Regions from separate parts of the Streptomyces sp. NBC_01314 genome, predicted to be linked through region 1. Evidence: riboswitches for the same ligand, from Rfam matches in the RefSeq annotation. Region 1 holds a riboswitch; the other holds the start of a gene.
The links. A riboswitch is a leader RNA that binds a small molecule or an ion and turns the genes downstream of it on or off. The one in region 1 is predicted to bind glycine.
Positions count from the first base shown of each region.

Region 2: another riboswitch for glycine. It lies ahead of gcvP (aminomethyl-transferring glycine dehydrogenase); the one in region 1 lies ahead of gcvT (glycine cleavage system aminomethyltransferase GcvT).

Region 1 covers NZ_CP108394.1:3,671,512-3,678,727, reverse strand. Annotated here, with positions in the region: gene OG622_RS16045 (L-serine ammonia-lyase) at 1-120, opposite strand, end outside; gene glyA (serine hydroxymethyltransferase) at 231-1,496, opposite strand; gene gcvH (glycine cleavage system protein GcvH) at 1,515-1,892, opposite strand; gene gcvT (glycine cleavage system aminomethyltransferase GcvT) at 2,031-3,173, opposite strand; glycine riboswitch at 3,334-3,430, opposite strand; gene OG622_RS16025 (AAA family ATPase) at 3,648-4,316, shown strand; gene OG622_RS16020 (enhanced serine sensitivity protein SseB) at 4,405-5,181, shown strand; gene OG622_RS16015 (enhanced serine sensitivity protein SseB C-terminal domain-containing protein) at 5,396-6,187, shown strand; gene OG622_RS16010 (ABC transporter permease) at 6,555-7,216, shown strand, end outside.
Region 2 covers NZ_CP108394.1:9,309,484-9,316,699, reverse strand. Annotated here, with positions in the region: gene gcvP (aminomethyl-transferring glycine dehydrogenase) at 1-2,755, opposite strand, end outside; glycine riboswitch at 2,928-3,025, opposite strand; gene OG622_RS41010 (PRC-barrel domain-containing protein) at 3,150-3,518, shown strand; partial or broken gene OG622_RS41005 (DNA polymerase IV) at 3,987-4,172, opposite strand; partial or broken gene OG622_RS41000 (DNA polymerase IV) at 4,326-5,284, opposite strand; gene OG622_RS40995 (MerR family transcriptional regulator) at 5,426-5,953, opposite strand; gene OG622_RS40990 (bifunctional nuclease family protein) at 6,439-6,912, opposite strand; gene OG622_RS40985 (MerR family transcriptional regulator) at 6,997-7,216, opposite strand, start outside.

The sequences.
Region 1 (7,216 bases):
GAGCAGCTCCTCGTTGCGCAGCCGCCGGGCGAAGATGCGGGCGGCGCGCATCGGGCCGACCGTGTGGGAGCTGGATGGGCCGATGCCGATCGAGAACAGGTCGAAGACCGAGATGGCCACGGTGACTCCTCAGAACGGGGGAGGGTGGTGCGGGGAGTGGGGCACCGCGCGCACCCCCCAGTGTGCGCGGTGCCCCGGAAAAGCGGGACTACGGACCGATGAAGCCCGGGTTACTTCCCCAACCCGGGGTAGAGCGGGTGCTTGTCGGCCAGTGCCTTGACCCGGGTTTTGAGGGCTTCGGTGTCGTAGGACGGTTTGAGGGCTTCGGCGATGACGTCGGCGACCTCGGTGAAGTCCTCGGCGGTGAAGCCGCGGGTGGCGAGGGCGGGGGTGCCGATGCGCAGGCCGGAGGTGATCATCGGGGGGCGGGGGTCGTTGGGGACGGCGTTGCGGTTGACGGTGATGCCGACCTCGTGGAGGCGGTCCTCGGCCTGCTGTCCGTCGAGTTCGCTCGCGCGCAGGTCGACCAGGATGAGGTGGACGTCGGTGCCGCCGGACAGGACGTCGACGCCGGCGTCACGGGCGTCGGCGGCGGTCAGCCGCTCGGCCAGAATGCGGGCGCCGTCAATGGTGCGCTGCTGGCGCTCCTTGAACTCCTCCGAGGCCGCGACCTTGAAGGAGACGGCCTTGGCGGCGATCACGTGTTCCAGGGGGCCGCCCTGGAAGCCGGGGAAGACGGAGGAGTTGAGCTTCTTGGCGAATGCCTGCTTGGCGAGGATGATGCCGCCGCGGGGGCCGCCGAGGGTCTTGTGGGTGGTGGAGGTGACCACGTCGGCGTGTTCGACGGGGTTGGGGTGCAGTCCGGCGGCGACCAGGCCGGCGAAGTGTGCCATGTCCACCCACAGGTACGCGCCGACCTCGTCGGCGATGCGGCGGAAGGCGGCGAAGTCCAGTTGGCGCGGGTAGGCCGACCAGCCGGCGATGATCACCTTGGGGCGGTGTTCCTTGGCGAGCTGCTCCAGTTCGGCCATGTCGACGAGGCCGGTGGTGGTGTCGACGTGGTAGGCGACGACGTTGAACTGTTTGCCGGAGAAGTTCAGGCGCATGCCGTGGGTGAGGTGGCCGCCGTGGGCGAGGTCGAGGCCGAGGATGGTGTCGCCGGGCTGGGCGAGGGCGAAGAGGGCGGCCTGGTTGGCGGAGGCGCCGGAGTGGGGCTGGACGTTGGCGTATTCGGCGCCGAAGAGGTCTTTGAGGCGGTCGATGGCGATCTGTTCGGTGACGTCGACGTGTTCGCAGCCGCCGTAGTAGCGGCGGCCGGGGTAGCCCTCGGCGTACTTGTTGGTGAGGACGGTGCCCTGGGCCTCCATGACGGCGACGGGGGCGAAGTTCTCCGAGGCGATCATTTCCAGGGTGGACTGCTGGCGGTGCAGCTCGGCGTCGACGGCGGCGGCGACCTCCGGGTCCAGCTCGTGCAGGGGCGTGTTCAGAAGCGACATGCGAACGACCTCGTCATCTCAGCCGGCGGTGTGGGCGACGTACTCGTCGGCGGAGAGCAGATCGTCCGGCTCCTCCGCGACACGTACCTTGAACAGCCAGCCGCCCTCGAACGGGGCGGTGTTCACCAGCGACGGATCGTTGACGACGTCCTCGTTGATCTCGGTGATCTCACCGGAGACCGGCGAGTACAGGTCACTGACCGACTTCGTGGACTCCAGTTCGCCGCAGGTCTCGCCCGCGGCCACCGTGGAGCCCACCTCGGGAAGCTGGGCGAAGACGACATCGCCGAGCGCGTTCGCCGCGAACTCCGTGATGCCGACCGTCGAGACGCCGTCCTCGGCGACCGACAGCCACTCGTGCTCCTTGCTGTAACGCAGCTGCTGGGGGTTGCTCATGGCCTGAATTCTCCTGTAAGCGGGGGAGTGGTGAGGAAGGGGGGACTGCTGAAACCGCTGTTGAGCAGCGCGGATGTGCCCCGTGTCACTCTCGGGGTCCGCACCGGTGCCGCTTCTGAACGGACGACTACGAAGGTGTCACTTCTGCCGCTTGTAGAACGGCAGCGCCACGACCTCGTACGGCTCGTGGCTGCCCCGGATGTCCACTCCCACACCGGCGGTGCCCGGCGCGGAGTGCGTGGCGTCGACGTACGCCATGGCGATCGGCCGGCCCAGCGTCGGGGAGGGCGCACCGGAGGTGACCTCGCCGATCACCTTGCCGTCGGCGACGACCGGATATCCGGCGCGCGGCACCCGGCGGCCCTCGGCGACCAGCCCGACGAGGACGCGCGGCGGGGCCGAGGCGGCGCGCCCGGCGGCCGCCGTCAGCGCCGTACGCCCGACGAAGTCGCCCTCCTTCTCGAACTTCACGACCCGCCCGAGCCCGGCGTCGAACGGCGTCAGCGCGGTGGACAGTTCATGCCCGTACAGCGGCATGCCCGCCTCCAGGCGGAGCGTGTCCCGGCAGGACAGCCCGCAGGGCACCAGGCCGACACCCTCGCCCGCCTCGGTCAGCGCCTGCCACAGCTCGACGGCGTGCTCCGGCCTCACGAACAGCTCGAAGCCGTCCTCGCCGGTGTACCCGGTGCGCGCGATCAGCGCGGGGACCCCGGCGACCGTGCCGGGCAGCCCCGCGTAGTACTTCAGCCCGTCGAGGTCGGCGTCGGTGAGGGCGGCCAGGATCCCGGGCGACTCGGGGCCCTGGACGGCGATCAGCGCGTACGCGTCCCGGTCGTCCCGCACCTCGGCGTCGAACCCGGCCGAACGCTCCACGAGCGCGTCCAGCACCACCTGGGCGTTCGAGGCGTTCGCGACGACCAGATAGGTCGAGGATCCAGCCTCGGTCTCGCCCAGGCGGTAGACGATCAGGTCGTCGAGGATGCCGCCGTCCTCGCGGCAGATCATGCTGTAGCGGGCGCGGCCGGGCTTCACACCGCCGATGTTGCCGACCAGCGCGTGATCGAGCAGTGCGGCGGCCCGCGGGCCGGACACGGTGATCTCACCCATGTGGGAGAGGTCGAAGAGGCCGGCCCTCGTGCGGACGGCGAGGTGCTCGTCGCGTTCGGAGCCGTAGCGCAGGGGCATGTCCCAGCCTGCGAAGTCGGTCATCGTCGCACCGAGCGAGCGATGCAGGGCATCGAGCGCGGTACGGCGCGATCCAGCGGTGGGGCTACTGCTCATCGGTTCTGCTCCCAGGGCATGACAGGCGAGGTCGATCCTCCCCATCTGTCATCGGAACCTGAGAGGTTCACCACGACCGTACGTACTGGTGGTCGTGGTTTGCACCGTGGGTGGAGCCGTCCTCTGCGGAAGAGAGGTGCGGCCCGCTTTTCAGATGTGCCTCGCCCACGCGGTATCTGAGCCTGAGAGATTCAAGGGAGGGACTTGCTCCTTCGGCGCCCCAGCGAGACTGCTGGGAGCTCTCCCGCGCGGATTCAAGCGGCCGGTATGCAGTTGGCGCGCACATCATTGCACGCATCGACGGGGCGCGGCAGGGGGACCTTTCACAGGTGGGGAGTCGACGAGCACAGGCAGGCACAGCGGTCCGTAGCACTCTTGTGGCCATACGAGGACTGAAACAGGAGGGATCGGGCATTACCTTCTCTTTACAGTCTGTGGGGATGGGACTCCATACCCCCGGGGAGGACGATCACGGTGAACAGGACCACGGCGTACGCGACTACCTCGGGCATCGCCATGCCCAAGCAGCCCGTCGCGCCGGCGGGTGAGGCGTGCGGCCCGTTCCCGAGGGCCGTCGTCCGCGACCTCAGGGAGCGTGCCGGGCGGAGCCCGCACGGACTGTCCTTCGGACCCGACGACCTGGTGGTGGTCACCGGGCTCCCCGGCAGCGGCAAGTCGACGCTGATGCGGCGGTCCGTGCCCGGCGTACGGATCGACTCCCAGGACACCCGCGACCGCTTCGACGCGCGCTTCGCCCGCCACCTGCCGTACGCGGCCTACCGGCCCTTCGTGCGCCTCGCCCACTACGCGGGGCTGCGGCGAGCCCTCCGCTCGGGGGAGGGCGTCGTCGTGCACGACTGCGGGGCACAGGCGTGGGTACGGAGGTGGCTCGCGCGTGAGGCCGGAAGGCGGGGCGGCACCCTGCATCTGCTGTTGCTCGACGTGACTCCCGGCGAGGCGCGGGACGGGCAGCGGGAGCGGGGGCGGGGCGTGTCGCGGTACGCCTTCGCCCGGCACCGGGGGGCCATGACCCGGCTGCTGCGAGCGGTGGAGGAGGGGCGGCTGCCTGAGGGGTGCGGGGCGGCGGTGCTGATCGACCGGGCCGCGGCGGACGTCCTGAAGCGGATCGACTTCGGGGGGTGAGAGAGAGGCTCCGCGGGGCGCGCCCCTGGCCCGGAAGCAATTAAGGTGCAGGGACAACAGCATCACGGAGCAAAGCGGTAGGCAGCAGATGGACTTCCCGGCGGACTTTTCGGCACAGGCACATCCCCACGGGCACGGCGGGTGGCCCGGCAACGAGCTGGAGGAGGTGCTGTCCGCGTCGCTCGGGGTGCCCCAGGCCGGGGCGCGGATCGTCGAGGTGCTGGCCCGCAGCTTCGTATGGGTGCCGCTGCCGGAGGGCGGCGGGCCCCGGAGCGGTCAGCTCGATCTGCCCACGATGGAGTTCGACGGCCAGGCGTACGTGCCGGTCTTCAGCTCCGAGGAGCAGTTCCGCCAAGTCGCCGGCAGCCACATGTCGTACACGATCGCCCCGGCCGTCGAGTTCGCGCGTGGCCTGCCCCCGCAGATCGGTCTGGTCCTGAACCCGGACGGTGTCGTGGGTATGCCGTTGCCGCCGCCCGCCGTGGCCGAGCTGTGCCGGGCCGGGCGGACCCCGCTGGACGGATCGGCGAACGGCGCCCGCGTGCGGCTGTTCGAACCGGACTGGCAGGACGACCCCGTGGACTTCCTCGCGGCCGCCTCGGCCGAGTTCGCCGCGACCGGAGTGGTCCTCTCCGCCCGCCGCTGCCTCGCCTCCGTCGAGACCGCCGACCCCGTCATGTTCATCGGCGTCGAACTGGCCTCCTGGGAGGCCGACCGCGCCCTCCCCCTGGCCGCCCTCGGCCGGGCCCTCACCAGGACCCCCGTCCCCTGGCCCGTCAACATGGTCTTCCTGGACGTCGCCCAGGACCCGGTGGGCGAATGGCTCCGCGAGAAGGTCCGGCCCTTCTATCAGCAGGGCTACTGACCGGCGCGCGTAAGGGGCGGGGGCTGTACCGCTGCGCGGCCCCGCCGCGATGGGGGTCCCTCCCGCTCGAGCGAAGTCGAGAGTGGGGGAGCGACCAGCCGCGACGCATCCGCACCCCGCCACGCGCGACAACCCCCGAGCCCTGACCGGCTCAACCCGCACACCACCTAAGCTGGTTCCTACAACCAAGGTCCAACACCGAAGGGCGGCCCACGTGAGCGCCAGCAGCCGCATCGCCACCGGGCAGGTCGAGCACATGCTGCGCCAGGTGACGCCCGGGCGTTACGACGCCTACGAGGCGCTGCTGCGTGCCCTCGCCGACCCGTCCTCCGGCCAGATCTGGATGCTGCTCTGGCACGGCCAGGGCGGCTCCCCGGACGCCCAGTACGGGAACATGGAGGTCGACGGGTTCAACTACGCCCCGTGCGTCACCTCCGCCCAGGAGCTCTCCGCCAGTGGCTGGAACCGCAGTTACGAGGTGGTCGACGGCCTCGACGTGGCCCGCACCCTCTACCCCGACCACTACGGCCTCTGGCTGAACCCGCACGCGCCGGGCGGCGGCGTCGGCATCCCCTGGCTCGACCTGCGCCGGATCGCCACGGGCCTGGAGCGGCAGCCCGCGGGCCCGCTCCGGCTGTCCGAGCCGGCCATCGAGATCCCGCAGTTCTACGCCCTGCTGACGCAGAACGCCCACCGCACGCCCGCCGTGCGCTCGCTGCGCCGCGCCTGGGTGCAGCCCGCGCTCGGCGCGCCGTACCTGGCGATCGGCCTCGACGTGTACGACACCTCGCCGCCGGCCGTCGACTCGGTGCGCGGGATGATGCAGCAGTCCATCGGCGCGGTCCCGGACGGCCTGCCCGTCTCCACCGTCGCCATGTCCGACGAGTACGACCCGGTCGCCATGTGGCTGCGGGCCGGCGCCCGCCCCTTCTACGACCGCGAGGCCCACGCGGCCCCGGCGCAGGCCCCGGCAGCGGGCGGATACGGGTACCCGCGCGCGTACTGAGGCTCGCGCTCCGCGCAGGCCGCCCCGCCCCTCATCTCGTGGCTCGGTCACGTGTCACCGTCGCGCCCACCGCTCAACAGAGCGTCACGTTCGGATAGCGGAACCCTGCTGGCCACATCACGGTTGCGCATACATTCGCCGCCGGGTCTGGTGCCTGATCGCGCGACCGTTGAAGACTCCCCCAGAGCGATGGGGGGATCGGGCGAACGCGCTGTTCATACGGTGAAGTTCGATGCCGTCTCTCCCCTCGTACCAAGCAGTAACACAGTGCAACAGAGAGAACAGCAGTGGTGACGGACCGCACCGCAGACCCGGGCGGCCGTCAGGCACAGTCGGCAACCACCGGCACGGGCAAGCACGAGGGACGATGACCGCACCCATTGAGACGACCGGATCGCAGGCCGAGGCGCAGCCCGAAGCCGTGCTGGAAGGTGTCGAGGCCAAGAAGATCGAGGGCCGTTCGCTCGGCCAGATCGCCTGGACCCGCTTCAAGCGCGACAAGGTGGCGGTCGCCGGCGGTCTCATCGTCGTCCTGCTGATCCTGATCGCGGCCCTCTCCCGGCCGCTGCAGTCGATGCTGGGGCTCGACCCCAACACCTTCAACCAGGATCTGATCGACGCCAACACCTCCCTACCCAAGGGCGACTTCGGCGGGATGAGCTTGGACCACCCGCTCGGGGTCGACCCCAAGTTCGGCCGTGACATCCTCGCCCGCATTCTTGAGGGCTCCTGGGTCTCCCTGGTCGTGGCCTTCGGCGCGACGATCCTGTCCAACGCCATCGGAGTGGTGCTCGGCCTGGTCGCCGGCTACTACGGCGGCCGGGTCGACACGATCGTGAGCCGGCTGATGGACACCTTCCTGGCGTTCCCGTTGCTGCTCTTCGCCATCGCCATCTCCGCGACGCTCCAGGGCGGTGCCTTCGGCCTCGAAGGACTGCCACTCCACATCTCGGTGCTCATCTTCGTCATCGGTTTCTTCAACTGGCCGTACATGGGACGCATCGTGCGCGGTCAGACCCTGGCGCTGCG
Region 2 (7,216 bases), 5.6 Mb from region 1:
CGCGCGTGTAGGCGTGCTTCCACTCCCCGCCGAGCGCGCCCGCGGTGTGCGGCGCGTTCCGCAGCGGGTTGTCGTCCGCGGGCCACTCGCCCGAGCCGACCTTCTCGATCTCCGCGCGGATCGCGATCATCGCCTCGCAGAACCGGTCCAGCTCAGCGAGGTCCTCCGACTCGGTCGGCTCGATCATCAGCGTCCCGGCCACCGGGAACGACATCGTCGGCGCGTGGAAGCCGTAGTCGATGAGCCGCTTGGCGATGTCGTCGACGCTCACCCCGGTCGACTTGGCCAGCGGCCGCAGGTCGATGATGCACTCGTGTGCCACGAGCCCGTCCGGACCGGTGTACAGCACCGGGTAGTGCGGCTCCAGCCGCTTGGCGACGTAGTTGGCGCTGAGCACCGCCACCTGCGTGGCCCGCTTCAGCCCTTCACCGCCCATGAGCCGGACGTACGCCCACGAGATCGGCAGAATGCCCGCCGAGCCCCACGGCGCCGCCGAGACCGGCCCCACACCCGTCTCCGGACCGGCCGCGGGCTGCAGCGGGTGGTTCGGCAGGTACGGCGCGAGGTGCTCGCGCACCGCCACCGGACCGACACCCGGCCCACCGCCGCCGTGCGGGATGCAGAACGTCTTGTGCAGGTTCAGGTGTGAGACGTCGCCACCGAAGTGCCCCGGCTTGGCGAGACCCACCAGCGCGTTGAGGTTGGCGCCGTCGACGTACACCTGGCCGCCCGCGTCGTGCACCTGCGCGCAGATGTCGGCCACGTGCTCCTCGAACACCCCGTGCGTCGACGGATACGTGATCATCAGCACGGACAGCTCGTCGCGGTACTGCTCGATCTTCGCCCGCAGGTCGTCGACGTCGATCTCGCCGTCGTCGGCGGTCTTCACGACGACGACCTTCATGCCGGCCATGACGGCGCTCGCCGCGTTGGTGCCGTGCGCGGAGGACGGGATGAGGCACACGGTCCGCTGCTCGTCGCCGCCCGCCCGGTGGTACCCGCGTACGGCGAGCAGTCCGGCCAGCTCACCCTGCGAGCCCGCGTTCGGCTGCAGCGACACCTTGTCGTACCCGGTGGCCTCCGCCAGCCACTCCTCCAGCTCACGGATGAGCGTGAGATACCCCTGCGCCTGCGCGGCGGGCGCGAACGGGTGCACCTGCCCGAACTCGGGCCATGTCACCGGCTCCATCTCGGTGGTCGCGTTGAGCTTCATCGTGCAGGAACCCAGCGGGATCATGCCCCGGTCCAGCGCGTAGTCCCGGTCGGCGAGCCGGCGCAGATAGCGCAACATCGCGGTCTCGGAGCGGTGGTCGTGGAACACCGGGTGCGTGAGGTAGTCGTCCGACCGCAGCAGCACCTGAGGCAGCGTGTCCGCGGCAGCGGCATCGAGGGCCTCGACGTCCCCCTCCACCCCGAACGCGGTCCATACGGCACCCAGCTGCGCCCGCGTCGTGGTCTCGTCGCAGGAGATCGACACCAGGTCGGCGTCCACGAGGTGCAGGTTCACGCCATGTTCCCGAGCGGCTGCCACGACCTCACCGGCCCGCCCCGGCACCCGCACGGTGAGCGTGTCGAAGTACGCGCCGTGCACGACCTCGATCCCACCGGCCGCGAGCCCCGCGGCGAGCACGGTGGCGTACCGGTGGGTACGGCGGGCGATGGTCCGCAGCCCCTCCGGCCCGTGGTACACGGCGTACATACCGGCCATCACGGCGAGCAGTACCTGCGCCGTGCAGATGTTGCTGGTCGCCTTCTCCCGGCGGATGTGCTGCTCCCGCGTCTGCAGGGCGAGCCGGTACGCCTTGTGCCCGTCCGCGTCCACGGAGACCCCGACGAGACGTCCGGGCAGGCTGCGCGCGAACTTCTCCCGCACGGCCATGTAACCCGCGTGCGGCCCGCCGAAGGCCATCGGCACACCGAACCGCTGAGTCGTCCCGACCGCGATGTCCGCACCCAGCTCACCGGGCGGGGAGAGAAGCGTCAGCGCCAGCAGATCGGCGGCGACGGTGACGAGCGCGCCGAGCGCGTGCGCCTGCTCGATGACCGGCTTCAGATCCCGTACGACACCGGAGGCACCCGGGTACTGCAGCAGCACCCCGTTGATCTCCCGCCCGGCGATGTCGGCCGGGATTCCCGCACCGAGGTCGGCGACGACGACCTCGACGCCGGCCGGCTCGGCGCGGGTCTCGATCACGGCGATCGTCTGCGGCAGCACGTCCGCGTCGACGAGGAAGAGCCCCTTCTTGTTCTTGCCCATACGCCGGGACAACGCCATGGCCTCGGCGGCGGCGGTGCCCTCGTCGAGCAGGGACGCCCCGGAGGTGGGCAGACCGGTCAGCTCGGCCACCATGGTCTGGAAATTGAGAAGAGCCTCGAGCCGCCCCTGGGAGATCTCGGGCTGATACGGCGTGTAGGCGGTGTACCAGGCCGGGTTCTCCATCACATTCCGCAGAATCACTGGCGGCGTGAACGTCCCGTAGTACCCGAGCCCGATCATCGAGCCGAGCACCTGATTGCGGTCCGCGAGCGAACGCAGCTCGGCGAGCACCTCGGCCTCGGTACGCGCGCCGGGAAGGTCCAGCGCCTCGGTGTTCTTGATCACGTCCGGGACCGCGGCCGCCGTCAGCTCGTCGAGCGAGCCGTACCCGACGTGCGCGAGCATCTTGGCCCGGGCCTCGACGTCCGGGCCGATGTGGCGCCGCTCGAAGGGGATGCCCTGTTCGAGCTCGGAGAGTGGAATGCGGTGGGCGGTCATTGCGGAGGCCTCCTGGTCAGACACGACCTTCGAGGGGCACCACGGCACGGGCGCCCCGACGGCCTCCCCCTCTGTCATCTCAACCTGAGAGCTTCACCGGTCCAGGTACGAACCGGCTTTCACCGTCGGTGAGAGCGGGAGCCGTGGCACCCGCCCTGCTTTCCAGAGTGACCTCGTCCGTGCGGTACGTGTGCCTGAGAGATTCCGGGGAGGATTTGCTCCTTCGGCGCCTTCCGGATGGTGTCCGGAGGACTCTCCCGCACGGGGTCAGCAGCCGCTGCCAGGGTATCAGCGGGGCCGACGCGCGAGTCTTCGAGTGGCCACCTTCCCTGATGTGCCTTTTCGTAGTGGGGAGGGATGATTCGCGCCCCCTCTGCGACCACCTGGAGGGCCCGTGCAGACCGACATCGACCCACGCAACCTGATCGGCCGCAAGGCGTTCGACCGCAAGGGCAGCAAGATCGGCACCGTGGACGAGGTCTATCTGGACGACGCCACCGGCACCCCCGAGTGGGCCGCGATACGCATGGGCTTCTTCGGCCGCGACGCCTTCGTCCCCCTGGAGCCCAGCGAACTGATCGAAGGCACACTCCGCGTCCCCTTCGACCGCACCCTCATCAAAGACGCCCCCGACTTCGGCGTAGGCCGCCACCTCTCCCCCGAACAAGAACTCCAGCTCTACCACCACTACGGCCTCGACATAGCCCCGCCCCCACCCATGAACCACAACTTCGGAAACGTGACGGGCCAGGAAGACGCCTGACAAAGGGCCCAGGGGCCTTCCTGGCCGCAGAGGCACCCACCGCAAGCCCTCAACCGCCCAGCAGGGCCGACCCGGAACCACCTCGGCAGCCCCTAACTACATGCACTCCGCCTGCCTGACGTCTCCTACCTGCCCTTCTTCGGCCCTACGATCCTTCCTACCTTCCTTCCGTCCCCGGCTCACTCCGCCCCCGCCCCTCCTGCCGCCCCGCACCCCTCTCCACCCTCCCCAACTTCTCCGCACCTTCGCGCCCCGCCCTTCCGGCCTCCCCCGCACCTCGCTTCACCCTCCCCCCGTCTTTCTCCCCGACCCACGTTTCCCCGTCCGGCCTGGCTTCCCCCTGCCTCGCCCGGCCCCTCCACCATCCCCGTTCCTCACGCCGGCCCCCTTGATCCCGCCGCAACGGCGCTCCACCACAACGACGCGGACCGGCGGTCCCCGCCGGCCTCAGCCCGGCACCGCACCCGGCACCAGCGGCAACGGCTCCGCCGGCTCCAGCCCCGGATCGTCGGTTCTGAAGGTCCGCACCCGCCCTGGCCCCACGTCATGCGGCGTCTCGAAGCGCACAGTCACCCGCCCGAGCCCGCTCCCCTGTACCCACCCATGCCCGTACTCGACATGCCGCACGTCATGCCCGGCCCTCCACTGCCGCTCCCCACCCGCACCCTCCTCCACCACAGGCACCTCCGCGGCGGCCCCGGCCTCCTCCTCGGCAAGCTCCGGCTCCCCCGCCGCCTGCGCGAACAGGTCCTCCTGCGTGTAATCGGCGAGCCCGCTCACCCCCACCCCCAGCAACCGCACCCCACCCGTCGTGTCCACGGCCTCCAGCAACCGAGCCGCGGCTTCCCGTACCACCGCGGGGTCGTCAGTAGGCCCCCGCAACGTCTCGGACCGGGTCAACGTCGAAAAGTCGTACCGCCGCACCTTCAACACGATCGTCCGCCCCGACAGCCCGGCCCCCGCAACCTCCGCACACACCGGTCCGCGAGCAGCTGCACCTCCATCCGGACCCGCACCCGGTCGTGGATGTCCACGTCATACGTGTCCTCCACCGACACCGACTTCGTGTCCCGCTCGGCCACCACCGCCCGGTCGTCCCGCGCCAGCGCCATCGCGTACAGCCCGTGCCCGTGGGCCTTCCCCAACAGCCGTACGACCTCGTCCTCCCCCGCCTCCACGATCTCCTCGACCGTGGTGATCCCGGCCCGCCGCAGATGGTCCCCGGTCGCCGGCCCCACTCCCGGCAGAATCCGCACGGACATCGGCCCCAACATCGCCCGCTCCGTCCCGGGCTCGATCAACACCAGCCCGTCCGGCTTGGCCTGCTCGGAACCGATCTTCGCGAGCATCTTGGAGGCCGCGAGCCCGACGGATCCCGTGAGCGCGGTCACCGCCCGTATGTCCGCTCGCAGCCGCGCCCCCACCAGCCGCGCCGACGCCTCGTCCCAGGCGGCGTCCCCGGCCTCCAGATCCACGAACGCCTCATCCAGGCTCAACGGCTCCACCAGCGGCGACAGATCACGCAACAGCCCCATGACCTGGTCGCTGATCGCCCGGTAGAACGTGAAACGCGGCGTTAGATACGCGGCGTTCGGAACGAGCCGACGTGCCTGCGCCGTCGGCATCGCCGAGTGCACCCCGAAGACCCGCGCTTCGTACGAGGCGGTCGCGACCACCCCGCGCGGTCCGAGCCCGCCCACGACAACGGCTTTCCCACGCAGACTCGGTTTGGACGCCTGCTCCGCCGAGGCGTAGAAGGCATCCATGTCGAGATGCAGGATCGTGGGCGCGGTTCTCACATCTCCGATGCTGCCCTACGCCACTGACAATGCCCCTACGACCTGCTCCGCAGGCCACACCTACGCCACGAACCGCCTCGCCGCGGGGTGAGCACGCCGCGACGCCCCTCAGACCGCCCGGTTCCGCCGCCGCGCGAGCTCATCCGCCGGATTGTGGCCCACGAGCGTCTCCCCCGTGTCGACCCGCTCCCCGTGCAACTGCGAGAGAGCGCTTTCCACGTCACGCCAGACCACCCCTACGGCGATCCCGAAGACCCCCTGGCCGCCCTGGAGCAGGGCGTGGACCTCGTCGGGCGATGTGCACTCGTAGACCGTCGCGCCATCGCTCATCAGCGTCATCCGCTCCAGATCGCTGAAACCCCGCTCCCGCAGGTGCTGGACGGCGGTGCGGATGTTCTGCAGCGACACTCCCGTGTCGAGGAACCGTTTCACGATCTTCAGGACGACGACGTCCCGGAAGCTGTAGAGGCGCTGCGTACCCGAGCCCTGGGCGGACCGCACGCTCGGCTCCACGAGACCGGTGCGGGCCCAGTAGTCGAGCTGCCGATAGGTGATGCCGGCGGCCGCGCACGCGGTGGGACCGCGGTAGCCGACGCTTTCGTGCGGCTCGGGAGCCGCCTCCGCGCTGTCCTGCACAGCCGTGGGCCGCTGCGGGACGTGACCGGCCGCGCTGCCGTGAAGCTGGTACGGGCCGCCGTCCCCCAGCCTGCGTCCGGGGGCACCTCCAGCCGTACCGTCGCCGCTGCTTCTCACGCCGACCTCCGTCCTTGACCTGCCTCATCGACGGTAGGCAGCCACCCGGGATGCGTCAACGACCACCGCACTCGCCACGCCGAGTGATAATCACCCTGAGAGTGGTTTCCCGTGCCCTTTCACGGGGAAAGGCTAGCCGAATGCGCTCCGGCCGAGCTGCCTGACAACGCACTGCCCCTGGGCAGTACCGCCCAGGGTGGACACCCCACCGACCGGGCCCGCGCCCCCGGCGCCCTCGACCCGGTATCTCCGACCTGCCACGCCGGACGCGTCTCAGCACGCCCTTCGCGGCGCCCTCCGGCGCGGCTGCCACCGATGACGACCGGCGGTATCAAGGCCTGTCAGCTCGCACGACCGACTGCCCGGCCTCACTGACTGTTCGTTCCGAAGTCCTCGGGCGAGATCTGGTCGAGGAACTCGCGGAACTTCTCCACCTCGTCCTCCTGCTCGTCCGGGATCGCGATGCCCGCGTCGTCGAGCACCCCGTCACTGCCGAAGATCGGCGTACCGGTACGCAGCGCCAGCGCTATGGCGTCGGAGGGCCGGGCACTCACCTCAACGCCACTGGCGAACACCAGCTCCGCGTAGAAGACGCCCTCACGCAGGTCGGTGATGCGCACTTCCGTGAGCTCCTGGCCGACGGCCTCCAGCACGTCCTTGAACAGGTCGTGGGTCAGCGGTCGTGCGGGGGCCATGCCCTGCTGGGCGAAAGCGATCGCCGTCGCCTCCCCCGGCCCGATCCAGATGGGGAGGTAACGGTCGCCTCCCACTTCGCGCAGGAGCACGATCGGTTGGTTGGAGGGCATTTCGACCCGGACACCTACGACATCGAGCTCGTTCACACAGCAACCCTAGGCCGTGCTCGGGATGTTTGGGTAGTCGGGCTCGGATCGGCCGACCGATCCGCCACAGGCGAACACCGCGCGTCAGCGGAGCCGTACACCCAGCGCGCTCTGCACGAGAGCGGCGTGCAGCTTGACCGTGAGCCCCGCCAGCTCCCTCGTACGGTCCTCCGCATGTGCCCTGGTCTGCGGATTACGGTGGCGGCGCAGAGGCGCCACGACCTGATCGATGAGCCCCGCCTCACGGTCCGCGGCGGCGCGCATCATTCTCAGATGCCGGGGCTCGATACCGAACCGCCCCAGT